One region of the Fictibacillus marinisediminis genome, then DNA from elsewhere that is predicted to be linked to it. Evidence: riboswitches for the same ligand, from Rfam matches in the RefSeq annotation. Region 1 holds a riboswitch; each other region holds the start of a gene.
What was found. A riboswitch is a leader RNA that binds a small molecule or an ion and turns the genes downstream of it on or off. The one in region 1 is predicted to bind cyclic di-GMP.
Positions count from the first base shown of each region.

Region 2: linked by a shared signal. The riboswitch ahead of LCY76_RS20670 (hypothetical protein) and the one ahead of LCY76_RS19530 (nuclear transport factor 2 family protein) in region 1 are both predicted to bind cyclic di-GMP.
Region 3: linked by a shared signal. The riboswitch ahead of LCY76_RS08655 (GGDEF domain-containing protein) and the one ahead of LCY76_RS19530 (nuclear transport factor 2 family protein) in region 1 are both predicted to bind cyclic di-GMP.
Region 4: linked by a shared signal. The riboswitch ahead of LCY76_RS17030 (anti-repressor SinI family protein) and the one ahead of LCY76_RS19530 (nuclear transport factor 2 family protein) in region 1 are both predicted to bind cyclic di-GMP.

Region 1 covers NZ_JAIWJX010000002.1:3,689,656-3,697,574, reverse strand. Annotated here, with positions in the region: gene LCY76_RS19540 (DUF5050 domain-containing protein) at 1-768, opposite strand, end outside; gene LCY76_RS19535 (HD-GYP domain-containing protein) at 1,086-2,078, shown strand; cyclic di-GMP riboswitch class I at 2,096-2,187, shown strand; gene LCY76_RS19530 (nuclear transport factor 2 family protein) at 2,361-2,540, shown strand; gene LCY76_RS19525 (glycoside hydrolase family 3 N-terminal domain-containing protein) at 2,537-3,820, shown strand; gene LCY76_RS19520 (hypothetical protein) at 3,895-4,842, opposite strand; gene LCY76_RS19515 (DUF2628 domain-containing protein) at 4,919-5,254, opposite strand; gene rfbA (glucose-1-phosphate thymidylyltransferase RfbA) at 5,687-6,577, shown strand; gene rfbB (dTDP-glucose 4,6-dehydratase) at 6,594-7,646, shown strand; gene LCY76_RS19500 (CDP-glycerol glycerophosphotransferase family protein) at 7,737-7,919, shown strand, end outside.
Region 2 covers NZ_JAIWJX010000002.1:3,938,918-3,946,836, forward strand. Annotated here, with positions in the region: gene LCY76_RS20645 (helix-turn-helix domain-containing protein) at 275-1,009, opposite strand; gene LCY76_RS20650 (HAMP domain-containing sensor histidine kinase) at 1,223-2,641, opposite strand; gene LCY76_RS20655 (response regulator transcription factor) at 2,631-3,320, opposite strand; gene LCY76_RS20660 (hypothetical protein) at 3,406-4,509, opposite strand; gene LCY76_RS20665 (M23 family metallopeptidase) at 4,824-5,651, opposite strand; gene LCY76_RS20670 (hypothetical protein) at 5,956-6,741, opposite strand; cyclic di-GMP riboswitch class I at 6,768-6,856, opposite strand; gene LCY76_RS20675 (glycoside hydrolase family 2 protein) at 7,216-7,919, opposite strand, start outside.
Region 3 covers NZ_JAIWJX010000002.1:1,577,013-1,584,931, reverse strand. Annotated here, with positions in the region: gene addB (helicase-exonuclease AddAB subunit AddB) at 1-2,479, opposite strand, end outside; gene LCY76_RS08655 (GGDEF domain-containing protein) at 2,608-3,537, opposite strand; cyclic di-GMP riboswitch class I at 3,655-3,741, opposite strand; gene LCY76_RS08650 (serine/threonine-protein kinase) at 3,820-4,458, opposite strand; gene LCY76_RS08645 (YhjD family protein) at 4,512-4,880, opposite strand; gene LCY76_RS08640 (WYL domain-containing protein) at 4,903-5,106, opposite strand; gene LCY76_RS08635 (STAS domain-containing protein) at 5,220-6,053, opposite strand; gene abc-f (ribosomal protection-like ABC-F family protein) at 6,132-7,742, opposite strand; gene LCY76_RS23820 (hypothetical protein) at 7,863-7,919, opposite strand, start outside.
Region 4 covers NZ_JAIWJX010000002.1:3,198,325-3,206,243, reverse strand. Annotated here, with positions in the region: gene LCY76_RS17075 (CapA family protein) at 1-768, opposite strand, end outside; gene tapA (amyloid fiber anchoring/assembly protein TapA) at 1,062-1,895, shown strand; gene sipW (signal peptidase I SipW) at 1,876-2,451, shown strand; gene LCY76_RS17060 (CalY family protein) at 2,540-3,136, shown strand; gene LCY76_RS17055 (LPXTG cell wall anchor domain-containing protein) at 3,236-3,940, shown strand; gene LCY76_RS17050 (class D sortase) at 3,944-4,585, shown strand; gene LCY76_RS24055 (helix-turn-helix domain-containing protein) at 4,588-4,920, shown strand; gene LCY76_RS17040 (hypothetical protein) at 4,917-5,156, shown strand; gene LCY76_RS17035 (helix-turn-helix domain-containing protein) at 5,187-5,516, opposite strand; gene LCY76_RS17030 (anti-repressor SinI family protein) at 5,598-5,753, opposite strand; cyclic di-GMP riboswitch class I at 5,780-5,864, opposite strand; gene kynU (kynureninase) at 6,080-7,345, shown strand; gene kynB (arylformamidase) at 7,345-7,919, shown strand, end outside.

The sequences.
Region 1 (7,919 bases):
TGCAGTCACGCCATTCTTTGAAACCATATAGTTTCCTTCATCACAGCCGCTTGCATCATAGAGCTTTGCTTGCATATCTGTTTGTTTTTTAAGGCTTGATCCATCCAGATTCATTTTATAAAGAGCTTCATCTTTGATGACATAAATCTTATTTTGTTGAATCCAGAAGTCATCCACTTTCTTAATCAGTGTTTTTTTGCTTTTCCCATTTAAAGTCAGGCGAACAATTGAGAAATTCCCCATTACTTGATCTTCAACTTTTGGATAGTAAAGTGAGGAATTAGCAACTTTGATGGACTGTTCTGTGTGCGAAGAAACCTTGTCAGAAGTAACCTTTGTCACTTTCCCGCTGGCACTCTTTTTAAAGACCTCTAAAATATCACCGCCACCGCCGCCGCAGCTACCAGCATACATGGCACTCATCAGGAATTTTGTATAATAGATGTCCTTTCCGGAAGTTTGAACGTCCTGGATAGGTTTAGAAATAATATTTTCGTCTTCCTTATTTCCAGCTTTTCCATTGGTCTGAAAAAAGTTTGTGTCCGTCAGTTTAATCAAAGGGCTGGTAATGGTTTTCGGCTTAAAAATCGCCCCTTTAAGCACTAAAGAAGCTTTTCCATTTGGCGTACTTTTGTAAATTCCAGGTACCGTGGTTTTGTTCGCTTCTGCTGTGAAGTACGTTGGGTTTGCAGCAGCTTTTCCGGTATAAGGGAAAAATAAACATAGACCCAGAACAAATGTGAAAACAGTGATTAGCGACCTTTTCATAAAAAACTTCCCCTCTAAAAAATATTAGGTATTAACTTTTCGTCCCTATATCTTTATCGGTTTACCGTTTACAGTTCTTTAGATTTAACTGGATATATTATCTATTTTAATGAGTATATATACCTTGTTTCACCTCTTTCTGAGGGACTTTTGTAATGGTTAATAAATTAAGATGTATTATGAATAAACAAAAAATTCTTAAAATAATATTGATATTTTAGGGCTTTTGAACTACGATAAAAATATGTGTTTACATAAATTGGGTTAACATCTAAATCATTTCGTTCTTTAAAAAATGGAAAGGATAGAGTTAATGAATGACAATTTCAGTCGGAATGGAATTAGGCGAGCACATTTATTCCTCCAGAGGAGTTCTTCTATTAAAAAAGGGAACGGTTGTAAATGACCATCATATTCAGCTGCTTTCCCGGCACGAAATTCAAAAAGAAGAAGCAGCAATAAGAACAGAGGAAACAAGCCTAAATCCGAAAGAAGAACAAACGTTATTATTGTCGTGCTATAAAAATATTGATAAGAATAAAGCTTTAACCAACGCTGACATTAAGATGATAAGTGAAACCTACTTACAACTATATAAAGACTCTAGCCTTAACATTCTTGACATCAATGATCAGTTTCAGAATGAGGAATACTTATATAGTCATAGTTTAAGAGTAGCCTTGATCGCCAGTACCATTGGACAGATGATGGGTGTAAATAACAATGATCAGTATTTATTGCCTCTGATGGGATTGTTTCATGATGTGGGCAAGTTTCTCGTTGATCCAGCTATATTGTATAAACCAACGTTCCTTACCGATGCAGAATTTGCTGAGATGAAGAAGCATTCCCTTTATGGACAGGAACTTTTAAATGATACCCAATTACCAAAAGAGGTAGTTACGGGCGCCCTTATGCACCATGAGAGGCTGGATGGGTCGGGCTACCCTTTTGGCTTAAACTCAAAAAACATTCCAATGCTCGTAAGGATCCTTTCTGTGGCGGATACGTTTGATGCCATTTGCTCCAATAGGGTGTACAAAAGTACTCAATCCATCTTTTATGCCATTGAGGAGTTACTAAAAGAAGCGAATTCCAACCGCTTGGATATTGATATTGTGCGCCCTTTTTGTTTCGCGGTTATGGACTTGCTAAGGGGCAGAAAAATAGAACTGAGGAATGGGAAGAGCGCTAATATCAGCCATATTTTTCCGGCAAACCCGAATCAGCCCATTTTATGTGTAGAAGGCTATTCACCAATCAATTTAAAGAGTTCCGGGCTGACTTTGTTTCAGGTTGCTAAAATATGAAAACCGAAAACAGAATACACAGAAAAAGGCAAACTATTCGAAAGGGTAGGACGCAAAGCGAAGAGTCTAAGGTTTAGCAGGATTAAACTAGGATCGTCTGGCTGCCATGGATACGTGCTATGGTTCTTTTAATCATGGTCTTTTTTTATGTTATTAGACTGCGGAACATTTTCCATACATAGGGGACAAAAAAGATATAAGTAGTTCTTTGCATATTCCAAAACATTAAAGCTGCCTTCCATGACTGCTTTTTTTAAAAAGCCATTAATCAAAAAGTTGTAAGTGAACAGTACGGACGGAGATACCGCAACAGCATATGTAGAAATGACATCCTATGATAAAATGAAGAACGGACATACATTACTACAGAAATGGGGCGGGGAATGGGATCTTGTCTATGAAGATGGCAAATGGAAACTCGATCAGGCCCATCTTGAAAAGCGGGATTCCAACGTACAATGAGAAGGCGAAAAAGAAAAAGCAGAAGACTTGCCTGGAGTATTTTATTCATCTTGGTCTGCCTGGCAGGGGCTGTCTACTTATTAAAAGGGCAGGATGAACAGAAGGATCAGCCTGAAAAACAGCAGGATGAGGCGATGCCTTCCATGAAACCAATTAAAACTGACGATAAGCCAGCAGATCCACAAAGAGAAAAGCCAGAGGTTACTTTTTTTACACAAGAAAATCTTGATGAAAAAGTAAATCATCTAATTAAGAACATGACATTGAAAGAGAAAATCGGCCAGCTGATTGTGGTAGGGCTTCCTGGGCAGGAGGTAGACAGCGGAGTTACCGAGATGATCAAAGACTATCATGCCGGCGGAATCATTCTGTTCGACAGGAACATGAAGAACCAGCAGCAAGTGGGAGAATTGAACAGCCAGCTGCAAAACCTGGCTATGAAAGATCCTCTGCAGATTCCACTTATGGTGAGTATTGATCAGGAAGGCGGCCTGATTGTCCGCATGAGAGACCAGGTGGCACTTAAAGCTTCTCAGCATGATTTGGGAGTGAAAAAGAACTCGAAAGCGGTCTATCATCAAGCATCCACTACTGCCAAAGAGCTGCTGAACATGGGAGTGAATGTAAACTTTGCGCCTGTTCTGGATATTTCGGATAAGGATTCTCGATCATTCGGATCAGATCCAAAGCTTGTCAGCAGTTATGGGGCGCAGGTCATTAAAGGTCTTACGGATGGCGGTATCACAGCCACAGTCAAGCATTTTCCCGGTAATGGGAGAAGCAGCATAGACCCTCATAAGGATACGTCTTCGGTGCAAGCGGACAAGAAAGAACTTGAAAGCAGCGATATTTACCCGTTTAAATCCATGATTGACCAAATGGATAATGATAAGTTTTTTGTAATGGTGACACACATCAAGTATCCTGCCTATGATCAGGAGAATCCAGCGAGTTTGTCTTCCAAAATCAAAATAGACCTATTGCGCAAGCAGCTCGGCTTTAAAGGAATTGTTGTGACGGATGACCTGGAGATGGGAGCTGTACATAAATATTACAGCAATGAAGACCTGGGTTATAAAGCGGTGGAAACAGGGGCCGACCTGCTGCTTGTCTGCCATACGCTGCAAAGCCAGAAAGAGGTGTACAATGGTATCTTATCGGCTGTACAATCTCACAAGCTCTCAGAACAGCGGATTGATGAAGCTGTCGAGCGCATCTTGCGTTTTAAGCTGAAAAATGAAACGTTGAGGCAAAGCGGAATGCAGGAACTGAAGAATTAGAAAAAAGACTGTACTCCGAATATAACAAACAAAAAACGGACCGCTATACAAAATAGCGGTCCGTTTCTGTTTATCTATTTAATACTAATTTTCCATGGTCCATTCGCTTGAATACCTATCGCATATACAGAGTCATCCGGAATGCTTTCTACCGTGGAACCATGATAATTTCCAATCTCGTTCGCCAATAGAACGGAGTCGTTGATCTTAACAATAAAGTTCTGGCTGCCAGAATGGGAAAGGGTAAAGGTTCTGGCACCTGAATTCATGTGTACAAATCGTACATCGTCTCCATTGCCGCTGATTGTTCCTTTTTCCTCTTTCGGAATTTCCTGGCTTCCCTGGATGGTCCACGGACCGCTCGCTTTCACATTAAGCATGTACTTGCCGCCATCTGGAACGGCAACAAATCGTTTGCCTTGGTAAGATCCGATCGTATTGACCAAAAGATCCACATTGTTTCCATTCTCATCTAAAAGAGTGACAATGAAATTTTGTGAGCCAGTATATTTCGCTTGGAAGACGACAAAACCTGGTTCGAGTTTAAACTGTTTTGTGGCTGTGTCTCCACTGCCTGACATTTTCAAAGCATCCGCTTTACGTTTAGCTTCGGCAGCGGCTTTTGCTTTTGCTGCCGCTTCAGCTTTTTTCTTGGCTTCAGCTTCGGCCTTGGCCTTTTGTTTAGCTTCCGCTTTAGCTTTCGCTACTTCTTTTGCTTTTTGCTCAGCATCCGCTTTCTGCTTAGCTTCTTCCTTCGCTTGTACCTCAGCGCTCTTTGCTTTTTCTTCTTTCGTTTCTTTCTTCGAGGCAGTATCTTTTACTGCCTTGTCATTTGTACTGGAAGTTTGTGTGGTATCAGTTGCTCCACTTGTTGAAACAGCTACTATAAAAATGACCATGCATATGCCTGCGATTAAAAAGTTCTTCTTCGCTTTTCCATTCTTTTTAACGAGGCTGATTAGAGCCAGGATGACAAACACAAAAAGAGCAAGTAAACTTATAAACCCAAAAAACATCCCCATTTTTGATCTCCCTTTTTAACTTCAATTTTAATACCACAAGAAAAGCTAACCACACAAAAGTGATTAGCTGTTGCTATTACGCTCCAACTTTCTGCCCGGCTGGAGCAGAAGTAATAATTCCTCGAGCTTGCAGTTCAGACTGTGTTTGCTCATCTGATGGACGGTAGCCTTTTTCCAGCAGATCTTTTATATTGATTTTGTTATAAACGAAAGAAAAGATGATTCCTGGAATCCAAGCTCCAAACCCAAAGGTAAATACTGCAGCTAATGCTCCAGTAATGAACATGATGGCTGCCCATTTCAAATCTCCTCTGAAAAGAGCTGGAAAGAATCCGAAAAAGAAAGTTGTCCAGCTAAAACCAATTTTTACTTCTTTTACTACCCCTGCTTCATTCTTTAATCTTGCATGCATTAAAGCATCCCCCTTTTGACCTGTGTATAAAATACTAATTGATTATACCACTATATTAAAAAGTATGAAGTATTTTACATGGGAAATACTTAATTTTAGTTAATTAATTGAAATATCATAAGCATTTATACCTGTTAAGTGATCCGAAATACAAAAAAATACTATTCTATATAAATAACTAATTAGGAAAATACAATATTACCAACGATAAGAATGATTAGGTCAAACCACTTCAAATTCGCATTAAAACTAGTACAAAGTTACCATTAAAATGCTATTTCTATATAAAAGGTAGAAAATATGGTATTATTTTTCAAGGAAAAACCTCGAAATTTTAGTAAATATATCGAATGATTTAGCGATATCTGTCAATAACGTAGGGCTCGGTTCTATTCTTGTTTGAAAATTCAAATTCGTAAAGAGGTGGCAGTATTGAAAGGTATTATATTAGCCGGAGGTTCGGGCACAAGATTGTATCCGATTACAAAATCGATATCGAAGCAGCTTGTTCCAATATATGATAAACCTATGATCTACTATCCGCTGTCGGTTTTGATGCTGGCGGGGATCAAAGAGATCCTGATCATTTCCACTCCTCAGGACATACGGCAGTTCAAGGAGCTGCTTTCGGATGGAAGCAGCTTGGGTCTAACCCTTTCCTATGCAGTCCAGGAAGAACCGAGGGGGCTTGCTGAGGCATTCATCATAGGAGAAGATTTTATCGGTTCAGATAAGGTTGCGTTAGTCCTGGGAGATAACATCTTTTACGGGCAGGGGTTCTCTGAGACGCTGTCACGAGCTGTATCGGTCGATGATGGAGCGGTTGTTTTCGGCTATTATGTTATGAATCCAGAAGACTATGGTGTAGTTGAATTTGACAGCAATGGCAATGCGGTAGCATTAGAAGAAAAGCCAATTAATCCCCGGTCGAATTATGCCGTACCGGGGCTGTATTTCTATGACAATGATGTAGTGAATATTGCAAAAAAGGTTGAACCCTCCCACCGCGGTGAATTGGAGATCACTTCGATTAATGAGGAGTATCTTAAACAGGGCCGATTAAAAGTACAGGTGCTTGGCCGGGGTATGGCATGGCTGGATACAGGCACACACAGCAGCTTGCTGAAGGCGAGCAATTTTGTAGAAGCTGTACAGAACCGGCAGGGGCTCTATATCGCGTGTATTGAAGAGATCTCTTACCGAATGGGCTACATCAATGAAGCACAGCTTCTTGCCCTGGCAGAGCCTTTGAAAAAGACCGATTACGGAAAATATTTAATTCGTCTTACCGATCGAAGCAGACACTTGTCGGAAATACAGTAAGGGGTTGTGTGAACAGATGAAAACGTATTTAGTTACCGGCGGTGCCGGGTTTATTGGCGCTAACTTTATCCATTATATGCTGAACAGGTATGACAGCATTAAGATCATCAATGTAGATAAACTCACGTATGCCGGGAATTTAGAAAATGTAAAAGAGTTTGAGGGAAATCCTGACTACCATTTTGTACAGGCTGACATATGCGATAAGAGTCTGGAGGACGTTTTTAACAAGTATGATATCGATTATGTCGTAAACTTTGCGGCTGAGTCCCATGTAGACCGAAGCATTGAAGATCCCGAAATCTTTGTGAAAACGAACGTACTGGGTACTTTGAATCTATTAAATCTTGCAAAGAAGAGCTGGTCTGTCGGTGATGATCTCTATAAAGAAGGAAGGAAGTTTCTTCATGTTTCCACCGATGAGGTGTACGGTTCTTTAGGGGATACCGGATTCTTTGAAGAGAGTACACCGATCGACCCGCATAGCCCGTATTCATCCAGCAAGGCATCTTCTGATCTGATGGTCAAAGCTTATTTCGATACGTACAAATTGCCTGTCAATATCACAAGGTGTTCCAATAACTACGGGCCGTATCAATTCCCGGAGAAACTTATACCGCTAATCATCAATAACTGCCTTAAAGGAAAGGACCTTCCTCTGTATGGCGATGGACTGAACATCAGGGATTGGCTTTATGTAGAGGATCATTGCAAAGCGATTGATATGGTGATTAACAAAGGAAATCCGGGTGAGGTGTACAATGTCGGGGGACACAATGAACGCACCAACATTGACATCATGAAGACCATTATTCACTATCTTCAAACCCATGTGGATGCGAATATCTCGGAAAAGCTGATCACGTATGTGACCGACCGCAAAGGGCACGATCGCAGGTACGGCATCAATCCTGAAAAAATCAAAAGGGAACTTGGCTGGGTACCGGATACGAACTTTGAGGACGGTATTGTTAAAACCATTGAATGGTACTTAACAAGTCAAGACTGGATCAAGAACATAGAGGACGGCAGCTATCAGCAGCAAACCTATGTAAACGTGCAGGAATAAAAAGGTGAAGGGGGTATTCTGTCTTACAGGGTAGCTCCTTCTAACGTATCGCCATCTTAACTCTGAAACGGTATAGGGGAGGAAGAATGATTGAAAGTCTTTGTGAAAAAGGCCATTAAAAAGTTAATGCTTGGCCATCGAATCAGGCATATTGAAATAGAAGACAACAGCAAGCTGAATGTTACGTTTGATCAGTTAAGCCAGCTCTCGGGAAAAAAATATTTGGTGTTAAAGGATAAAGCAACGGGCAGAAGGCTTCAGAGCAGAATCGAG
Region 2 (7,919 bases), 250 kb from region 1:
TGAACGCTGCCTGCCCATAGATTACAATAGAGCTCTTTTGAGCCGTGTCTTAATCCAGAATCACGGAAAACGATGGTTAATCATGGTAAATAAAGTTGAAGCCTTTAGTGATAAAGGTTGTTTCTCTTTATATAAAAGGCACTTGTTATAAAGTCTAATTGCTTCTTTGGAATTTCCTTTTTTGGTTTCGATATATCCTAAATTTTGATAAATTATCCCTTTTAAAAAATCATCATTAAATGATATTGCCACTGCCTCAGCTAATTTAAAATGTTTAATTGAATTCATTCCAATTTTCAAATCGTTGATATACAATACCTAGCAGAATTCTACAATCGGCACATCTTCTAAAATCATAGATTTCTTCAAAAATGGCTAGTGCTAATTTTATATAGTCCAGACATACTGGATTTTTCCATAAACGATTGGTGCTTAATCCCAGCAAGTAATAGAGGTAACCTTTTTCTAGTAAAGTAAAGTTGTATTTTTCAATGAGTTCTTCACTTTTTTTAAATGAGTGGTACGATTTGTCATGCTGATTTAAGTAGTATTCAAGTAAACCTTTTGCAATAAAATAATAGAAAGTTTTTTCACCTTGAATACCATCATCCAAATAAGAGACATCTTTTAATAGTGGAATTGTCTTTTCTGTATCTTGAAAGGCTAATAAAAGATAAATACTTTTAAAAACCTTTAATAGAATTTCATCCTCTGTATTTTCTTTGGGACGAGTAGACAGTTCTTGATAAAGCTGTTCTGCCTCAAGCTTATTTTTTTGGATCAGTTGATAAAACAAATTTTGAAAATCTGTAAGTCTATTTGTGGACGTCAAGTCATATAGGTCAACTTTAAGACGCTTAGCTAGACATAAACCAATATCACTAGACGGTTCAGCTACACCGTTCTCAATTTTACTTAAATAAGAAATAGAACAAATGCCTTCTGCGAGTTCTTGTTGTGATAAATTACGTGTTTTTCTGAAATACTTAATCTTTTCTCCTAGTTTCATAACAGCACCCCATACTTAACTCCTCATTTACATTACCACAAAAAATGTTTATTTTACCATATTTTTCTTTAGTAATTACCTCAGTAAAGCCCGTGCCATTTACAATGTAAAATAGATAGAAGAACCCTGCCGGCGAGATGCTGGCAGGGTTCTTTGTATATTGAAAGGTACTATTTTTTAGAATTTAAAGCGAATCGACAAATTCCAACCAATTTAAGAGTCTGCTCCTCCGCTATTCCAAACAATCGAAAACGTACTTCCATTCGGACTGCTTTCCTTCAAAACCAGATTCCCGCCAAGCGCTTTCGCAAGCATCCTGCTGAAGGGAAGGCCAAGACCAAGGCCGCGTACCTTCAGCTTTTTCTTTTCGCCGCGGAAAAAACGTTCGAAAATGTAGGGCTGCTCGTTTGCAGGGACGCCTGAGCCGGTGTCCGCTACATCAATTCTTCTTTCGGAAACACTCACTGTGATGCTGCCTTTTCCGTTCATGGCCTGGGCCGCATTATTGAGCAGGTTGATAAGAATCTGCTGCAGGCGGAGGGGATCGGTTTCTTTATGGATGTGTTCGTCTGGTACAGTGACGGAGCACTGTATATCAGATTGCTGGGTAACGCTCCACTCCCGAATGATAATAGGAATAAGTTCGTTCAGATTGCAGGTTTCCGGATGAATCGTAAAAGCACCTGCAGATAGGGAGTTGAAGTCGAGCAGATCCGCAATCATGGTCTGGAGCCGGCCGATTTCTTTTAAAGTGATGTCGAGAAATTCCTGCCGTTCCTCACCTGTTACAATTCCGTCCCTCACTGCCTGGATCAGGCCGCTGATTGAAGTGACAGGTGTTTTCAAATCATGTGTCACGCCGGCCAACAGCTCTGCCCGCAGCTTCTCAAGCTGGGTCAGACGCTGGGTCATTTCTTCAAACGATGTGACCAAATCATAGATTTCCTGTTCTTTTACGTCTCTGTTCAGCTTTACGTCATACTGTCCGTCTTTAATGCCGCTCGCTGCCATCGCAACCTCCTGGATCGGTTTTACGATTTTTTTAGAAAGAAAGTAAATGACAAGCCAGCCGAGAAGCCCGAGCCCGACAAGCAAAATGATGAGAAGGCGATATTCCTGATTCACTTTCGCAAGCTCCGCTTCATCCTGAATGACGACAACCCATCCTTTTTGGACATTTTCTTTAATCGGCGCCTTTACTGCATAGAGTGTTTTGCCATTGGCATCCAGCGTTTGAACAGATTTTGAATTTGAAATAATATGAGCCGGCAATTTCAACTGAAAAGGCCCTCGACGGTTATCCTCTCTTGGACCGCGGCCGCCGCCCCGCCCGATTTCATTTCCTTTTAGATCTGTAATGATCAGAAGGGGAGGGCGCTCCATATCAAGCACGTGTGATCTGTTGTCAAAACGCCTGTCAAATGCGTTAAATTCGTTGCCGCCGGATGACTGCGAAATCTGATCAGCCGTCTCCTCCGCCAGATATTCCAAGAGATTCAAGCGGTTTTCAATTGTCGTATGCCGTATCCACCAAAAGGAGCCGATGCCAAGAAGAAGAAGGCCGATGCAGAGGGAAATAAAGTAGCGGGTCGTCCAATAGGTTAAGAGACTCGTTCGTTTTTTATTTTTCATAAACACTGAACTGATACCCCAATCCTCTGAAAGTCCGGATCTCCCCATATCCTTGAGACCAGCCTGAAAGGGCCTGCCTTATCCGCTTTACAGCAAGATCAACTGCCCTGTCACTGCCCTCATAATCCATACCCCACACCTGGTCAAGCAGTTCGTCTCTTGTGAATGTGCGGTTCGGCCTTTCTGCAAGGAAGAGAAGAAGGGACATATCCTTTGGCGTCAAAAAAACAGATTCCCCGTCAACCTTCACAAGGCGGGATTCTGTATGAATGCTTAAGTTTCCGAATTGTCTCCGGTCATCAGACTCCAGCACTTTCGAAGACCGGCGCAAAACGGCATTGATTCTCGCAATGACTTCCTCGCCGACAAAGGGCTTGGAAATGTAGTCATCAGCACCCTGATTCAATCCCTTTAATTTATAGTCAATATCACCGAGAGCGGTCAGCATAATGACCGGGCAGGCGCTGCTTTTCCGGATCTCCTCCAGAACACCCCAGCCATCAAGCTCAGGGAGCATCACATCAAGAAGAACAAGATCGGGCGTGTGCTCTTTGAATTTGGCTGCAGCCTCAAGACCGTCAAATGCGTGCTGCACCCCGTAGCCCTCATGCTTCAAATAAACCGTCAGGACTCTGGAAATGGTTTCCTCATCTTCAGCAACTAAAATGGTTTTATTCATGGCGGCCTCCTATCCCCTTCACTATACAAGAAAAATCCCTGGCGAGAAATACCAGGGATCTTTGCTCATTAAACGCCTGTCGCTGCTAAAGTGTGTTGCTGCTGAGATCTGCTGAATCTGTTCCGTTTTGGTCTTGATCAGGGCCCTCAGCCGCACCGCCATCTCTATCATGACCAGGTCCGCCATGTCCATGTCCTCTGCCGAAACCGCCATCCCCAAATCCAGGTCCGTGGCCAAATCCGCCCATGCCGAATCCATCGTCTCCAAGCACGTCTTTCAATTTATCCGGATTTTTGTCTTTGATTTCATCTAGTAAATCTCTGGTTGTTTTGTTTGTTGTTGAGATGTTCAGTTCCTTCGCGAGCTTTTCTACTTTTTGATCCATCACTTCAGATGCGATTTGTCCGATTGATTTGCCGTCAATTGTGATGTTCATTTTTTTTGCTTCAGCTTTTACTTTCGCTGACTGAACTTCCCTAGCAGCCTGGCGGATATCTTTACCTGTCACGGAGATGCCAAGCTTTTTCGCATCCTTCTTCACTTGTGCTGTGAACACATCCTGCTGCAGGGTCTGTATATCTTTACCGGAAGTGGCAACGCCAAGTTCTTTCGCCTTCTTGGTCAGTGCTGCTTTTTGAACATCCTGTCTCAATGTCTGCTCATCCTTGCCGGATGTTGCAACTCCAAGAGATTTGGCTTCTTTCTTCAGTTCAGCTAAGTGAATGTCATTCATCAAAGTTTGAGCTGTTTTGCCTTTTATAGAAACACCCAGTTTTTCCGCCTCAGTTTGAAGCTTTTTCAGCTGAACCTCTTCAGCAAGCTTGTCGATTGTTTTTCCGGAAGTACTGATGCCAAGTTTCTTCGCTTCTTGTTTCAGAGTAAGATCTCTGATTTCTTTCATTAAGGTTTCTGCATCTTTACCGGAAGTGGAAATACCGAGTGATTTTGCTTTAGCCAAAAGCTCGTCTGTATTTCCGCTAAAGAAGCCCCCAGGACCGCCATGTCCGCCGAATCCCCCATGTCCTCCAGGACCATGCTTCATGCCGCCAAAATCAGACTTGGCTGCTGTGCTGCTTTGCGCTGTTTTTGCTGTAGTGTTATTGGCAGCGAAAGCAGTGGATGCTGCATAACCTCCAACTAAAACAGTACCGGCAATTGTAAACGATAAAACTGACTTATTCATTTTCATTTTCATTCCTCCTAAGTATGTGGTAAGGATCTTGCTTGCTGAACCTTATACCCATACTTTACTGGGCGAATGTGTCAGGGAAATGTCAGGTGGAGGGAAGTTAGAAAAAAATGTTTTTTAAGGATTTCGGTCAAAAACGCTTGCAGTGATTGGGTTGGACATCTTTCTTTTGTGTCAGTTTCGCGTCAATGATCCACCATTTAAAAAGGTTCTATCGATAGAGACAGAACCTATTGAACCCCTTTTATAAAATACCTAATTAACAGCTCCTTACAAAAAAAGCCTGTCTCATCAAAGAGATAGGCTATTGATTCTTATTTATACCAAACTTTGTAGTAGACCCTGGTGGTATCAGAGTTCTTTAAAAGAAGTCGGTATTGAGTATATGGAGATAATGCCGTGCTGCTGTTTTCTTGTGTGAATGTGATTGTTTGTGCCCCGGTTTTAGGAGCATCAGCTTGTCCAACACTTGTCCAGACTCCATTTATGGTTTTTTGCAGATATACTTTGTATTTCCCGACCGTTGTACTTGTGGAATCTACTTTTACAATAATATCATTGTCGCCATTATATGAGATTGGATAGATGGTATCCGTTCCTACATTATACAAGAAATTGCCCGTTCTATATTTCCCTTCCCAAGCAGGGATAAAGTTCATCGGGTTCATCGCATATGTTTTTGCAGATGTCCAGTAGGGTTGATGAACTTCAAAATGCAAATGCTGTCCGGACGAAGTCCCCGTGTTCCCCATTGACCCTATCACTTGACCCTGGTAGACAGCAGCACCAACACCTACATTTCTAGTATTTAAATGAGCGTAAACCGTTTCGTATGGCACGCTGTTAATCGTATGTTTAATAAAAATTACATTTCCATAGGAACTAGATAGGTAGGATCTGCTGACCGTTCCTGGAGCTGATGCAACGACTTTAACATATCCGCTTTTAGCCATATCTACACCATAGTGATACTCACCGTTTCTAAGTCCGAAATTAGAAGTAAACGTTCCTTCTGCCGGCTTAATAAATGTGTTATCCCCTGCCGCGGCCTGAGCCTCAATACCTATAAAGAATACCGAAAATAAAAAAGCAAAAACCGTTGATAGAATAAAACTCTTTCTCTTTATGCAAATACTTCTCAAGCTGTAATCCCCCAAATATTAGACTTAATTACATAATATAGAATTCTATACTAATATAGTAATTCTTTTTCCTCATACAAAAAAGGTAAAAAAGACCCAAAAATAAAATTAAAATAAGAGGATTAAAACTTTATGGCTATTATTTAGATAAGGAAATAGTTGGTTCTAAATAAAGAAAATGACGTATGCTAATTCATACGTCATTTCTTATGTCATTTATTAAGAAAGCACCCAAAACAGGTGCTTTCCTTATGAATACACTTCAGTGCGGAACATAAAAACACAAGAACCTGCCTGTCCTTGCTCAATCATTATCATGGTCGCCATCACCATGATCCTCATCGTTATTGTCTTGATCATCTTTATCGCTTAGAAGCTCTTTTTCAATTTTAATTTCTTTTCCGTCCAAGAATTCAATTTCAGCTTCTAAATTATATGAATGATCCTCCAGTCCAAATTTTGCTGTAATGATTGCGATCATTTCATCTTCTGACAAGTCAGGCTTTGTTTCCAGTTCACTTACTAATGAAGTAATCATTTCTTTTGTGGTGGTTTTGTAGTTAGCTTTAATAATGGTATGATTTTTTTTGTATTTGTATTTCAGATTCATTTTTTTATCTGAAGTTTCTAGTTTTATATCAATATTTCGGACCTTTTGAGAATATTCAACCCCATCTTTACTAACCTCGGCCCCATCATTGATATGATCTTCGTCGGTATCGGGATTGTTTGGTTCTGTTCCTAACTCTATTTCAGATATGTTGCTTAATTGGTCGTTATCTGAGTCTTCTAAGCCATCAGTTAGTTTATCTTTATCTGAATCTGATGAAACAGGGTTTAAGTTAAGCTGATACTCTACTAGGTTGGTTAGCCCATCTTTATCTTTATCTTCCTTAACGATATTCTTTCCTGAAAGTTTATATTTTTTTTCCCAGGTGTCAGCTATTCCATTTTTATTTTTGTCTACAACATGTGTTTTTTTCTTGTTCCCCTTCCCTTTATGGGATTCTGCATTCACTGTAGTAAACCCTTGGGAAAATAGCAATGTGGCTGTTAGTCCAATACCCCATACAATCTTCTTGTTTTTCATAAAAATTTTCTCCTTTTCTTCATATCTTCGGTGGCTGGCTGGCTTAGTAATTTTAATCACCTTAGCCCCTATAGCTTTGCGAGGCTATGTTTCCATAGCGTAGCCCTTTCGTTGTATATTCTTCAAAAGGAAGAATTAGCAACTTTTACTAAACTAAATGTTATTCAGTCCATAGAAACAGGCACAAAGACTTGTCCATTCCCATTAAGATGCTCGTATTTCTATACGCTCCTCTCGTGAAAAATTGAATATATTACTTTTATCGATAAAATAATTATTATATTTAGCCATTTTTATTATTAATCTGAGATTTTTTGGATCAACTAGTAACATAACCATACGAATAAAAAAAGCACCTATTCCTAATCGAATAAGTGCTTTCCTTATGACTAACCTAAACATGAGTGATATTCCGAACCCCGTTCCGATCCTACGAGGAGCCCGCTAAGAAGACAATTCCCAACAGTCATTTAATCATTGGTTATCATTAATTTGTTTAATTTTAGATAGATTCACTTTAGGTTTTCTGCTTTCGGTTAACAATCCGTTAACTTCTTGCTGAACATCGGTAATTTGGGTATAACAAAAGCCACTAATGTAATCAAGGCTCATGATCGCTTTCGTAATGGATTCATAACGATCTAAGAATTCCTGCTCGTCTTTTACCTGGTTGCCATATCCCCAGCCTTCTTCTGAGTTAAAGGCAATTCCTCCGTATTCACTTATAATAATCGGCTGGCCTTTATACTCATATCCTTGTGCCATGGCATGTTTAAAATTATTAAAGGCAATCTCATTCTTGATGAGTTTATCTTTTTCCTTATAGCGGTTTAGGAATTCGTCACCATATTCCACATAGTCATGAAGGGTAATGATATCCGAAACCGTATGCTCCCAACCGTCATTTACGATGACAGGCCTCATGCTATCCATAGATTTCGTCAGATGGTAGATTCCTTCCGTAAATTTTTGCTGCTGTTCGTTCGTGTAAATATTCTTTACTCCCCAAGATTCATTGAACGGTGTCCACGTGATAATACTTGGGTGATTATAGTGCTGTTGGACAACGGTCATCCATTCCTCCGTGAAATTTTGGATCGCCTCATCCGAAAATTGATAGGTTGCGGCCATTTCAGACCAAACTAAAAGGCCTTTCTTATCCGCCCAATATAGAAAAC
Region 3 (7,919 bases), 2.1 Mb from region 1:
CAGGTGCTTCCAATCTATACAGCTTTCTTTCCTGGAGCTTCAGCCCATAGGAAAGAAACTGTGAAAAAGGACATGACTGGTGCAGTTCCATCCTTGAAACGCTGGCCGTAATCTCACTTCCGTATAACTCTTTCGTTACAGCCGGTGTGAGGTTGTTTTCCTGATTAAAATAAAATAGACTTCCCAGCACGGTTTCCCCCAGCCATTTCCACCTATCCTGAACGGTAGTCCAATTATAAACATCCCACCAAACCCCTGAGATGGGATAGCCTTTCTTCCATTCACGCAGCTGGGTATTGAGATAGGAAATCGCCTTTTGAGGATGCTGGATATAAACCAAATCGTTGCCGTTTTCCGGATCGCTTTGAATCAATTCTTCTTTAAGTCCAGGGAACAATGATTTCACCCTGCCGATCACCATGGAAGGAAGCAGATTCTTCCCCTCCTCATCTGCCAGCGGATAAGAGATATACAGCTTGTCTGTGGCATTCGCCAGTGAAAGATAGATGAGGAATTGTTCATCTAAAAGCTGCCTTCTTGAACCAGGAGCAAGAGGCAGGCCGTTCTTTTCAAGAACATCCCTGTCATCTTCTGAAAGTATTCCTTCCTCCTTCGGCTTTGCCGGCAGAACCCCGTCATTGACACCCATAATGAAGTGGCATTTTACGCCTGAGTAACGGGAGCGGTCCATCGTTCCGGCCAGCACCTGATCGAGGGCAGGCGGTACAAGGGCAAACTTTAGGCTTTCTAAGCCTGTATCCAGCATTTTGATCCATAGATCAAGCTTGATGCTTTCTTCACCCGTAATCTCTACCATCTCATCTAGAAGCTCTACAACTGCATCCCAGACCTGATCATGTTCACGTGCAATCCTGAGCTTGCCTTCCTGCTGTGCTCTTTGACTGAGACGTTCAAGCTTCATCGGGATATGCAGACGTTCAAGATAAAGAAACAGCACCTCACAGAACCCCCGGACATTGTCCGCGTTGTTCAAGTCATGTGAAAGTTTGTCCAGCGGAGACGCAACCATATGCCTGACTTCGTTCAGCCGCTCCTGCTTTTCTTTTTCCTCATCTGTCTGGACGAATTCATGTTCTTCCAGCGCCTGAAAACGCTGCACCTTCCACGGCTTCTTCTCTATCCAGCGATACCCCTGAATACCGTATGCGAGCACATAATTCTCCAGTTCATCCATTTCATGGCGAAGTTCCGCCCATGAAAAATCACTGTCTACAGGATAAAGCAGATCTGTTTTTACAGCACGGAAAACCGATTCGTACCGCCAGTTGCTTGTCACAGCTTCCAGCGACGAACGGATCAATTCAACGAGCGGATGGTGAAGCATCGGTTTCTTCTGATCTAAAAAGACAGGAATTTCATATTCCTCAAAGACCGTTTCAATCAAGTCGTAATAATCATTCATGTTTCGAATGGAGAGGGCGATCTCCCTGTATCGGTAGTTTTCATCACGGACAAGGCGGATGATCTCCCTGGCAGCGGCTTCGATTTCCGTTCTCCGATTAACGGCAGATTGAACAGAAATGCCGTTTGACGCATCAAGTTCCATAGCTGGCCTGCGGTCGAACTGGCTTTCTAAATGAGCCAGAGAGGGTGTACCGCTGAACCTTGGCGTTTTTTCCAGAATAACCGGCTCTCTTTCAAACACACCCTCTTCCTGTGCTATTTTTTTAATGGAGAGAAGTGTATTTTTCGGAGTATAGAACAGATCAAGCTCATGGGGATGTCCAGCACTTTCGTATGAATCAAGAGTCAGGGCAACTGTTACATGATCTGCATGTTTCAGCAGCATCCGAATGACTTCAAGTTCCTGCGGCGTGAACTGGTGAAAACCGTCTATGTAGAATTCAGCCTCTTTTATATACTCTGAATAAGGAATCTTCTCTGCCAGCAGCCTTAAATAATCCTCGGTATCCACGTATTTATGAACCAATGCTTTTTCTAATTCTCCGTAGATCAGGGCGAGGTCCGTAAGCTTGTCCTGAAGAACATTTCCTTTTTCATCGCTGTTAAATTGCAGCAGCGTCTGAGCGTTCCAGTCGAGCTGCTCGGCATCCACGCAGTATCGCTTGAATTCAGTGATCATATTTTCCATAAGTTCATAGAATCCATTCTGATCTGACGCTTTTTTAAATACCTTTAGATACTGTTTTTTGTTTTCTATTATTTTTCTGAGCATCATGTTCATACCGACACTTGTAATATGAAGTCTGGTCATCCCTCCGACATCACCTAGGACTTTCCATGCCAGACGGGAAAAACTGAACACCTGGGCACGCATCATTCCTTCGAGGCCAGGTGTCTTTGCCAACTCATATTCGGATTGAAATGTCATCTGATCGGGCACCAAATAGATAATGGGTTTTCCCTCCGGATTTGCAAAAAGAGACTCTCTGATCTCGCTTAAACTGCGGTCACTCTTTCCGCTTCCGGCTCTTCCAAGAATAAAGCGCAAACTCATATCCTCACCTCTGTCAACCTAATAATCTTAAACCTATTATCTCATAAAACAGTATGTAAAAGAATGATAACGACTGCAGAAAAGCCTGCCTTTAACTGGAACAAGGCAGGCACTGAACATTCTATTCATTATTGCTTTATGTCTCTTTTATTCATGTACATTCTTTCATCCGCAAGACGCAGGTAATGATCAATATTGTCAACCGCATCCGCATGCAGGCGAATGGTTCCATAGGCCAGCGAGACCTTTTCATTCCACGAACGCAAATACAGATCAATCTGGCCGGCCAGCTGATAGGCTGTTTGTTCTGTATGGCCGGGAATCAAGAATACAAACTCGTCGCCTCCAAACCGGAAGCCGAGATCCATTTGCAGCTTTTCCGCAAAGAAAGCGATCTGCTGCAGCAGCTCGTCTCCCATATGATGCCCGAACTGGTCATTGATCTCTTTAAAATCATTGATGTCCATCATAATCAGTGACAGTGGATATTGGCCCCTTTTTGCCTTCAGGACCTCTGTTTCCAGGCAATGATAAAAGTAACGCCTGTTATATAGGTTCGTCAATGGGTCTCTGATGCTCAGTTCTTTCAGATCGGTTACTTGTTTTGAAAAATAACCGCTTAAAACCCCGATCATTAAAGAATTGGCAGCATGTCCCCATCTCTCCAGAAAAAACAGTTTGTTTTCAGCTGTTTCTTCCTTAATCAGGTTCTGAATAACACTGTTGCCCGCCTGCCTCAGACTCTTTGCTAAAAGAGGAAGGAGCTGATGGGGGATAGCCCTTTGCCCGGCAAAATCATGTCCCTGCTTGAAACCCCGATCTTCAATTCGTTCCATGCAGGAGTTAAATTCTTCATTATGTATAAAAATGCCTTTTATCAAGGCAGTTAACATCCATTTAAGATGCATCTGGTATTCTGAATCTGTATAGGCCAGGAAGGGAACAAACAGTTCATTCTTTTCCAGATGAAGAAGATGCCTCTCGATAATGCTGGGAATGGATTCGATATGAAGGTTATAAAGACGGCTTTTGAGGTCGGCGATGTCCGTTTCTGGCATAGGTTGGATCCCTCTATTCAATATAGTATTTAAGAAGTGACCGGCTTTGAACAAGATGTATTTGGCCGAACATAACAAAAAAAGCCATCTCCCCTGCAGGGAAATCGCTCTTTCCCCTTTGGCAACCCGGCTGCCATAGTTTCTACAAACGTTAGGCCCGCGGCTTTGCGTCCCACCTTTTCAGATGGTTTGCTCTGAGACAAAGGTCTCTTCTATTTATCCGATATAGTAATTATATACCATATAACCTATTTTTACCAACACCAAACACGAACCTTAGACCTATTTTTTCATTTTCCATCTTTTGTACCATCGATAGCCGATTCGTACACCATTCAGCACCGGATAAGGAACTCTAAGAGGGAATCTATAAAAGAACGGCTGATAGATCTTAAAATAAGCCTTTCTTAAATCTCTCCATTTATAGCATTCCTCTTTCTTGCAAAAATCTGAAACATCCACAATGATTCCCCGCCCATTAGAAATCATTACATTTTTCCCGTGAACATCCCGGGGAAAAAGGCCGCGGTTTCGAGCATAGCACAGTGCTTCATCCACGTCACGAATCACGTTTTCGGAAATTTTCACCCCTTTATGCAGGCAATCATAAAGTGTTATTCCTTCGATTCGCTTTAGGATCAAGTGGCGTTCTCCATATCCGTAACAGCGTGAATATCCAGGGTGCTCCCCCAGCTGCCGGTAAACAGATATCTCTTCAAGCAGGTCTTCATGATTTCTGCCATAAATCTTAACGACTTGGTCAGGGAAATCAGGACGGACGAAAACGGCAGCATAATTGCCGCAGCCCAGAAGCTCCCACGGTTCAGGAGCGAACAGAACTTCCACAGGATCACCGGGATTCCTGCTAATTATTTTTACTTCTTGTGTTAACTCCTCTGCTAACTGCGTATACTTTTTCATGATTCACCTGGCCCGATTCCTAAGTCTCTCGCCGAAAGCTTTGAACAGCTTTGCTATTTGCGCTCTATCAGCGTACCAAAAAGAAAATGTTTCATCAGCAATTCTGCTTTATTTCGAAGATGGACGTTCGGGAATCTCATAACTTCCTGATATCCCCGGATAAAAATCTGATATTCTGTGATGTCATCCACTGGCCTTCCATCCGTTACTTTAATTTTACGGGCCATCATTTCTTTTTTCACATCTTTTAATTCAAAACTGATGGCATTCATCACATTCTCGATGAGTGTGACATACGGCTGCCTTAATTTGAAAGGAGAAACGGCAATCACTTTTAAATCACGGTTAAAGATGGTAAGCAGCATAGGATACATAATATATTTATCTACTAGTATACGATCTCTTTCATCGCCATATAACATTTTTGTTCCTCCCGATCGCCGTTCAGGCCGTTTTTCCGGCAACCGACAAAATATTAGACAGCTTAAACGTACGGATTTGTTTTCGAAGACAGCAATAGGCGGTTAACGTTTCTCCTTCACAAGAAATCGGAAAAACGTAACGCTGAGTAAACTGCCCGCCGCCAGACTGATAGATCATCATAAAGGGAGAACGTTCAGACACACAACGCATCAGCAATCGATTCATTTTAGCCACCGCCTTACCATTTATTTATTCACAGTATATGCGAACAAACGTTCTTTATGCAACTAGAAAAATATGCCTATCCTTAGTAAGGATAGGCATATACCCTAATAATATTACACGCTTTGCAATAATCCTTTCTGTCCCAGTGCCTGATGAAGGCTTCCTGCGATGGAAAATCCCTCAAAGCTAATTCCCAGAGCAACAACGGTCTGAGCAAGTTCTGGCCGCATGCCTGTCAATGTTACATCCACACCGAGAAGCTTTAAGGATGTAATCACTTGAAAAAGGTTATGGGCGACCATCGTATCAATGATTGGAACACCTGATAAATCAATATAAAGGTGCTCAATCTGCATCTCCATACATTCATTAAGAGCGATCTCCATGATCAATTTCGAGCGGTGTGTATCAATGGGACCGACGAGAGGCAGGACCCCGACCGTCTGCGTAAGGCGGACAACAGGAACAGACAGCTCTTCAAGTGCATCTCTGGCCAAGTCGAGCAGATGATGATTATAGTCCACATAGGCCACGCTGAAAGAATAAACCACCTTATCCAATAATGGATCAATAATAGTCACAGCCTTCATGACTGTATGGTTATCGTAATCATTTCTTTCCACTTCTTTTCCAATGAATTCCCAGATGATCGTCCGGTAAAGCCGTGTAGAATCGAGGGCTGTATCAAGGGACAAATTGATTTCTACCGCAATTTCCCCGCTTTTTTTTCCCCATTCTAAAAATCTTTTTTCTGATTGTTCGAGGTTTGAGAATAATGCTTCACCGATGAATTGAAACAGTTCAATGCGCCAATCGATTAAAAGCTGCTTTTGCTGGTCATTCGGCGGATTGATCCCATTCTTTATCCGATTCTGTGTTACGGCCTCAGCAAGTTCCACTTTATGCTGAACAATGCGGTCTCCCAGAGCTCTTAAGTCCTTGTCCATCGTCTACCCCTCTATCTCTCATATCGTTTATATTGTCCTATCATCATACACTATCGCAGGCTTACAATAAACGATTTCCTACCTTTGAAGCCGAGCCTCATCATAAGTGCCTAAATATTCTTTGATCTCTCCTTCATGAACCCAGGCCACACGGTTGAAGAGCTTATTTAAGAAATACCGGTCATGCGATACAGCTACCACAGTTCCGTTATATTCTTCCAGGGCATCCTCCAGGACTTCACGTGAATCAATATCCAGATGGTTGGTCGGCTCATCAAGCAGCAGCAGATTGACATCCTGGTTGACGAGCTGTGCAAAGCGAAGGCGGGTATTCTCTCCTCCGCTTAAATCCCTCACCTTCTTGAACACGGACTGTCCATAAAATAAAAACTTGGCAAGCAAATGCCTTGCTGTCCCTTCATCAACAGGAACAGCTTCGCGAAAAGCAGACAATACCGTTTCATCCGGGTGACTGTTCAGTCCGGTCTGGGAAAGGTACCCAAGTTTAACGGATCTTCCAATCTCGATAAGACCAGTGACTTCCTGCTCCCCTAAGATCGCTTTTAACAAGGTAGACTTTCCTGTCCCATTGTTGCCTACAATTGCAACCTTTTCACCAAAACGGATAAAAAGATCAACTTGTTTCAGTATCTCCCTGCCAGGATAGCTTGCCGTCACATCCAGCATAGAAAGGACTTCTTTTCCGCTTCGATCCTTCATCTGAAACGAGATTTCTGTCTTTCTGCGGTTAAGTACCGGACGTTTGATTTTCTGCATCCTTTCTATAGCCCGTTCCATGCTGCGGGCCCGTCTGTGAAGATCGCCATTGTCACCCCTGATCGCCCAGTCGCGCAGACGCTTAATGGCCTCCTGCATTTTTTTTATTCTTTTTTGCTGTTCCTGATACTGAGCAAATTCAGCAAGCAGGCGTTTTTCTTTTTCAGCTGAAAAAGCACTATAATTCCCGTGATAGAGGATCACTTCTCCGTCTTCCAGATCATAAATTTTGTTCACGGTACGATCCAGGAAATAGCGGTCATGGGAGATGATGACGACAGCCCCCTTGTATTTCAGCAAATAGTCTTCAAGCCATTCCATCGTACTTAAATCAAGATGGTTGGTCGGTTCATCAAGCAAAAGCAGATCCGGCTCCTGCAGAAGCAGGCATCCGAGCCCTGCCTTTGTCTTTTCACCTCCGCTGATGGAAGAGAATGGCTGGTCTTTTACAGCGTCAAGACCGAGGCCTTTTACGATTCCGCTAATCTTGGATTCGATGGAATACCCTCCCATTTCTTCATATGTCTCCTGAAGGCCATATAGCTGATTCAGCCATTTATCCAGCTGCTTTTCATTTGGATTCTCACTCATTTTTGCAGTCAGAGCATTTATTTTTTCTTGAATTTCATGAAGTTCAGAAAAGGACTGCATAAACACCTCATAAACCGAGGCATTATCCGATCGGACCGGCACCTGCTCCAAATAGCCCGCCGCCGATCCTTTCTTGAGATGAACACTTCCTTCGTCCGGATGCTCTGTACCCGCAAGCAGTTTAAATAAAGTACTTTTTCCGGTTCCGTTACGCCCGATCAGGCCTATCCGGTCTGTGCTATGGATTTCCAGAGATATATTATTAAATACGGTATGTCCTCCGAAGCTTTTTGTGAGTCCGTTCGCGGAACAAATAATCATAGGTAAACACTCCTCAAATTTGGTGGTTACCCATTCTTCAAATAAATTAAAAGACAAAAAACCATGGGCAAGCATACCTGCCCATGGTTGATCCGTTGATGAGGAATGGGTATGGAAAACTTACTGATGCACTAATGTTGTATGAAATTTGGACAGACTTCTCCCGTTGACAGCTAT
Region 4 (7,919 bases), 490 kb from region 1:
CTCGTATTCGTTCCCAAAGTGGAGACTGATCACCACAACATCAGAAATTTTTTCTGCCTGATGAAGGTCTGCTTTCATCTTTTTCACATCGATCAGGTTAACAAGATACGGTTTGCCCTTAGGTACAGGGATGCCATTCGTTCCAAAGGTATAGCTCAAAAAAGAGAAGGTGATCTGATTTCGCTTCAGAATACGGATGATCCTTTGATCCTTGGATGATTGAAAAGCACCTGTATACGGCATGCCAATCTCATTCCAATGGTTGATCGCGCTTAAAATGGCTTTCTCTCCTCGATCCAGCGTATGGTTGTTCGCAATCGTGACCAGATCCACACCGTTCTTCTTCAGCGCATCCCCGACTTCCTGAGGTGAATTGAAGGAAGGATAGGAGGATAATCCGATCCTTTCCCCGCCAATCATCGTCTCCTGATTGGCCACCGTAATATCCGGCTTCTCCAAATAGGGTTTTACCTCTTTCAGCATCGGATTAAAGTCATAGGACCCGTCACGTTTTTTTGCTTTATTGTATACCCGGTCATGAATGAGAATATCCCCAACCGCCCCGACCGTTGCCGTGTGGACGGTCTCTTGAGGTTCCTTCTTTTTTGGCGGTTTATCCGTTGTTTTTTTAATGTTGTCCTTATTTTGCCTCTCGCTGCTTGCAGGCTCCGTTTTTCTTTCCTGAGCCGGTTTGTTTTTTAGAACAGGAATAAGGACCAGCAGCAAGATGACAACACAGATACTTGAAATGATGGTTATTTTTTTCATAGTAAGCGTTTCCTCCTCCCTCCATACTAGGCGATTGAGCAGGGATTTCAAGAGCAAAATCACATTCGTTCTATAAAATGAACGAATCGTTCTTTAAAAATAACGAAAGATTAAGAAAACGAGCGATTTAAGAAGATAACTAGGTCATTTGTACGTTAAAAAGAACAAAAATAACCAAATTCACAGGTTTTTTAAATGGTAAATTCGTTCTATACTGAACACGAGTTGTTCGTTAAAAAGAACCGCAAGATTCTCAGAAACGTCTAAGTCCTTAGGAAAAGGAGGGAGACAACATCAGAAGCAAACGGCTGAGGAAATTCAGAAAAAAGAATTGGGTATTTGTTCTAAGTTTACAAGTTGGCATTATTTTTTATTCACTCATGTACTCCCTTTACGGCCTGACCGGAACTACAAATGCCTACTTTAATGATACATCAAATGTTAGCGGAACGATACAGGCCGGGACCTGGGAGACCGAGGATGGAAAGTGGGATAAAAGCTCACTGGAGTTTCTATCTGCCTCTAAAGATTCTTCATGCAGCAACATTAGCGCTGTAATAGTAAATAAGGGTGAAATAATGCAAGGCCCCGTTAAATATGAAGTTTGGTGGGCTGAAAAAGGAAATCCAAAGGGTGGCAGTAAAGTCGACACCGGACAAATGGATGCCCTAACGAAGAACCAAAAAGAAACCCTTACATATTTACCAACGAAAAATGGCGTTTATATGTTTAAAGCGTTCCAGAGACCAGGACATCCTGGTAACGGAGAACTTTGGAGTGATGGCATTACTGTAACTGGATGTAGTGAACAAAATACTGATGAAGATAAAAGTAAAGATGAAAATAAAGATGCCAAAAAAGAAAATGTAGAGAACGAGACAGAAAAGGAACAAAAACCGGCATCTGACGATTCAGGAAAAGACAAAACAGAGGAAAAACCAGCTGAAAAGCCCGCGGAAGTTAAGGATGAAACGAAAGAACCTGACCCAGCAACAGATAGTAACACCAATGAAGCTGAACAGGACAAAGAAAATGTAAATAAAGATGCCGAGCAAAAATCGATAGATCAAAAAGTGGAAGTTCCAGAACCAAAGGAAGGTGATCGTAATGAAGACAATCAAAATTAAAAAATGGCTAAGTAATATTGTTACAACTGTATTATTTGCAACTCTATTGTTTATGGGATTTGTAGTCATCTCGTCAAAAGCATCAGGAGGAACTCCTAACTTTCTGGGATATCAACTAAAAACAGTCTTATCAGGATCCATGGAACCAGGTATCCATACAGGCTCAATCATAGCAGTTAAGCCAGGAGGAGACATGACCCGCTTCAAAAAAGGCGACGTCATCACCTTCAAGGCTTCTGAAGATAAATTGATTACCCACAGAATTTACAAAGTAAAAGGCAGCGGGGCAAACACAAGTTATGTAACAAAGGGCGATAACAATGATGCCCCTGACTTGGAGCCAGTGCTTGCCAACAATGTAGTCGCTCAGTACAAAGGCTTCACCGTTCCTTATGTAGGATACGGGATGGAATTTGCTCAATCCAAAAAAGGAACCACTTTATTGATGATCGTTCCCGGAATTCTTCTTCTCATCTACTCTGTGCTCACCATCTGGAAAGCCATAAGGGAAGTGGAAGTAACAAAGAAAGAAGATACACCGCCAGCAAGCAATTAATGGTTGCAACTCTGCAGAGAAAAATCTTTGCAGGTTCAATATAAAAAACTACATACCCATTGAAATGGGGATAGGGAGGAAAATTAAAATGAGTTTGAAAAAGAAATTAGGTCTAGGGGTAGCTTCAGCAGCATTAGGATTGTCTTTAGTAGGTGGGGGGACTTATGCGTACTTTAGTGACAGCGTAGATACAAATGCAACATTTGCAGCTGGTACTTTAGACTTAAACGCCGCTCCTACTACTATCATTAATGTTGACAAAATTAAACCAGGTGATTGGATGACACGTTCGTTCCAACTTAAGAATGATGGGAATCTAGATATTGCAAAGGTTCTCTTGAAAACTTCTTATACAGTAACTGATGCTAACGGTAATAATGCCGGTGAAGATTTTGGTAAACATATCCGTGTTAATTTCTTAGTAAACGCGGATAAGACTGATGGAGTTATTTTCTACACTACATTGGATCAACTAAAAAATATGACACCAGATGCTATTGAAAACCAAGTATTCATCCCTTGGTTAGATGAAAGAGGCGGAAAACTTGCAGCAGGGACATCCGATACTCTTTACGTTCAATATGAATTTGTAGACAACGGCCAAGACCAAAATAAATTCCAAGGTGATAAACTAGAACTTAAATGGACTTTTGAAGGCAAACAAGGCGCAGGTGTTGAAAGGTAACTTTTTCAATGGGAGGTGGGGATATCCCCACCTTTCTTTTTATAAATACATTCAAGAAGGTTGAACGCATCAATTAATGCCTAGTGCGGGGGAAAAATAATGAGCCATAAATCAACTGCATTTAAGCTAGTTTCTATTTATTGCATTATTTTGCTGACACTCGTTACTTTTTATCCATCAGGCAGCACCGGTGCTTCAAGCGTACCCGCTAAAATCGACCTCGCCGTCTCTCCCACCGAAGAATTCTTCAACGTTAACAATATGAAACCGGGAGACTGGGCCACTCGAACATTAGTTGTGAAAAATAAAGGGGACGCTCCTTTTACGTATAGCTCTAAATCTCATTTTAAAAGCGGTTCGAAAAGATTATTTAACAAGTTTCATATAAAAATCCAAGACAAATCCAAAATACTATTTGATGGACAGCTGAGCCAGTTTCAAAAGCTTGCACCGCGTAAACTGGACTCTCATTCAGAAGAAGAATTGACTGCAACCATCTCATTTCCCTGGGAATCCGGCAATGAATTTCAGGGGCTGAAAACAGAATTTGAACTTGTCTTGTTAACAGGTGATTCTGATACGAGTCCACCAACCGATCAAGATGATACCACAACAGACAACAATACACCGCCGTCAAAACATACTGATCCGCCATCAAACAACCCAGACATATCTACTTTACCGAAAACGGGTGAAACCAGTCCTTATCCAACTATCATTCTAGGATTCTTTATCTTTTCATCCGGTCTTATTTTGCTCCTCATGAAGAACTCCATCATTCCCAATCCTTTTCAAAAGGACTGAGTGATGAAGTGGATCGCATATCTACTTATACTCACAGGCATCATAACGATGTGTTACCCAAAACTAATAAACTACTATTATACGAACAAGGAAAACCACTTACTTCAATCATGGGATCACCCGCCAACCAAACAGGCAGTCAGCAGCTATAAAAAGCTGGGTCCTGTTCTTACTGAAACGAAAAATGAAACCAAACCGGTCAGGAAAGATCCTTTACCGAACAGTATGCTCGGAACTCTTGAGATCAAGCGGATCCATCTCCGCTTGCCGATTGTAGAAGGTGCCAGCCTGTCCAACCTGAAGGTTGCAGCTGGACACGTTTCCGGCACTTCGCCGATTGGTAAAGAAGGAAATGCAGCGATCGCAGCCCACCGAAGCTATACGTACGGCAAGCAATTCAATCGGCTGACAGAAGTGAAAACCGGAGACCTTATCACGATTGAAACCAAAAAAGAAAAGCTGATCTACCGGATGATCGCCAAAAAAATCGTCAAACCAGCAGACCTATCAGTCTTACATAGCAGTAAAAATGAAAATATCATCACGTTAATTACCTGTCACCCGTTCAAACATCCGACACACCGGTATATTGTGAAGGCCAAGTTAATTGAGGAAAGGTTGTTAACCAGCAAAGGAAGTCGGTGATCGTGAGGAAATTAGGAACACAGATTAAGAGGATCCGGATGGAGAAAGGCCTCAGTGTGACAAGGCTTGCTGAGATGGCTGGAATCTCTAAAGGATACTTGAGCAGCATAGAAAATCATAAAAATAACCCGTCCGCACATATGATTAAAAAGCTGGCGAAAGCCCTGGAGGTGCCTGTGGAAAAGGTCATTAATCTAGAAGCAGATATATTGGACCAGGAGTGGATGGAACTCGTCATTCAGGCAAAGGAAATGGGAATTAATCAGGAGGAAATCCGAACGTTTATACGGTATGAAAGCTGGAAACAGCAGACAAAGGATGATGAAGCGAAATGATCCGCCTTGGCAATGGAGTCTATTTATGTGAAGTAGCGGGGAATAAAGTAAAGGTCGTGTACATGGGCCGCAACATCTGTGAAATTTTTATTAATGATGAGCTAAGAGGAAGAGCCCCATTTGATTATGTAAAAAAACAAATTCTGAAGTGGGAGAAGAGAGAACCTCTATCCACTGCCTATATCGGACATTATCAATTTAAAGAACTTGTTCCGATCATCGATATCTCAGTATGAAAAAAACCGGCGCCGCTAAAGGGTGCCGGTTTAGCTTTGATTTTTATTTTTCCATTTGTTGAATTCAAGAAATTCTTTAAACTGGTCTTTGCTGACACCAGACTCCATAGCTTCTTTTACGAGCTCTGCCCATTCATAATCCAGCTCCGCCTCATTGATCTCAGCTTTTTCATTCAGCAATTTTTCAACAGGAATATCCAGGACAGCTGCCAGCTTTTCAAGCAGCTGTACAGAAGGATTTGTTTGTATATTTCGCTCAAGGGAGCTGAGATAGGATTTGGCGATACCTGCTCGTTCTGCTAGTGAGGATAGAGATAGACCTTTTTCTTTGCGATATTTTTTTACAAGTTCACCAATCACGTTAATCCCTCTTTTTTACTACAATTTTTGCTTCTATTATACATTTAGGGACGATAGGCTGTAAATAGACCAAAAGCGACATCACATTGATGTCGCTTTAAATATTCGCTCATTTGATGGTATGTACGTTTTTTGAAGATAGCTACGAACTTCCTCCATGCTTAAACCTTGCTTTTTGGCTTGTAATAGTAAGGCTACCCATTCACGATCAAGCTCTGTTTTTTTTACGGTTTCCATGTTTCCCTCCTGAAATTGGTGGTTTTCCAGGTAATCCAGCCATCATAGTAAGTCACCTTAGACCTGTGATTTTGCGTCCATGCTTTTCAGCGATGTTTGCCCTTTAACTGGAGGGTGGCATTCCCGACAGTCACTTAATTCATACAATTTTAACCAATTACTAGTGCTTAATACACAATTTTATTATAGTATCTTATTCTTTAGGAATCTGTCGTAATTTGGCCGTTACATAATTGTAATATTATTGTAAAGTAAGCGTTTTCATTGATGCTTTCCCTTGAATTGTTTAAGATAAACAGAGAGAGCAAAAAAGGGGCGAATGAGTGATGGAATTAGGGAAATGGAAAGAACTGGACGAAAAAGATTTTCTGAAAAACTTTAAGAACGAATTCTATTTAAAAGAAGGCGTGTTGTATTTGGACGGCAATTCGCTGGGGCTTTTGTCGAAAAGAGCTGAGAAATCACTGTTGGAGTCGCTAAATGATTGGAAGGAATGCGGTATTGACGGCTGGATGGACGGAAAGCATCCATGGTATACACTTAGCGAGGAACTAGGGAAGAAATTGTCGCCACTAATTGGAGCAAACCCGGAGGAAGTCATTATTACTGGATCCACCACTGGAAACCTCCATCAGCTCACATCCACTTTTTTTAAACCTTCAGGATCAAAAACGAAAATTTTAGCCGATGAGCTGACCTTTCCCTCAGATATTTATGCACTGAAAAGCCAGCTGGCTTTAAGAAGCTTGGACCCTGGCCAGCATCTGATCAGAGTGAAAAGCCGTGATGGCAGGATGATTGAGGAAGAAGACATCATCAAGGCCATGACGGATGAAGCAGCTCTTATTGTGCTGCCCTCCGTGCTCTACCGAAGCGGGCAGCTGCTCGATATGAAACGCTTAACGGATGAGGCCCACAAGCGCGGAATATTGATCGGTTTTGATTTATGCCATTCCATTGGGGCAGTGCCTCATCAACTTTCGGAATGGAATGTTGACTTTGCTTTCTGGTGCAACTATAAATATTTGAACGCGGGACCGGGCAGTGTTGCGGGACTCTATATTAATGCGAAACATTTTGGAAAAGAGCCTGGACTAGCAGGCTGGTTCGGTTCCAATAAAGATAAACAGTTTGACATGAATCATGACTTCGTGGCGGCAGATACTGCGGGAGCCTTTCAGATCGGCACTCCGCACGTGTTAAGCACGGCCCCATTAATCGGTTCGCTTGAAATTTTTGAGGAAGCGGGAATGGACCGGCTAAGAGAAAAATCTCTTAATCTGACACGCTATATGATGGAGCTGATTGAGACCGAACTTGCTGGCTTTGGATTTACGATCGGAAATCCGAGGGATGATATACGTCGCGGTGGCCATGTTTGCCTGGAGCATGATGAAGCAGCGAGAATCTGCAAAAGTTTAAAAGAGAACGGCATCGTGCCGGATTTTCGTGCACCGAATGTGATCCGCCTTGCTCCTGTTGCACTTTATACCTCTTTTGAAGATGTACATGAAGCGGTTCAGCGGCTAAAAAAAATCATGGGTGAGAAGCAGTATGAAAAGTTTTCAAACGTAAGAGAGGTGATTGCGTAATGGCTGGAAAACTGATCGATATCTCCATGCCTTTGACCTCGTCCGTTCCGACCTGGCCGGGGGACACCCCGTACTCGTTTGATTTAGCCTGGACGAAAGCAGAATCAGGATCCGTGAATGTCGGTAAAGTGGAAATGAGCACGCACACCGGCACCCATATTGATGCGCCGTATCACTTTGATAGTGAAGGAAAACGGGTACTGGAGCTGGATCTTGAGCTCTATGCCGGCAGAGCAATAGTGGTAGATGTTACGGGCAAAGAGGTCATCGCTCCAGAGGATTTGGCAGATCAACCGCTGGATGGAGCGGAGCGTGTGCTGCTGAAAACAGGCTCTTGGCAGGACAGAACCGTGTTTCCGGAAAAGATCACCTATCTAGATGAAGAGCTGGCTGCTTTTTTATCAGAAAAAGGTGTGAGGCTTATCGGAGTTGATGTGCCGTCTGTAGATGTCCTCGACAGCAAAGCGCTTCCTGCACACCATGCCTTGCTTCAAAACGGCATTAATATCCTGGAAGGTATCGTCCTTGATGATGTGGAGCCAGGAGAATATGAGCTGATCGCGCTGCCGCTGCC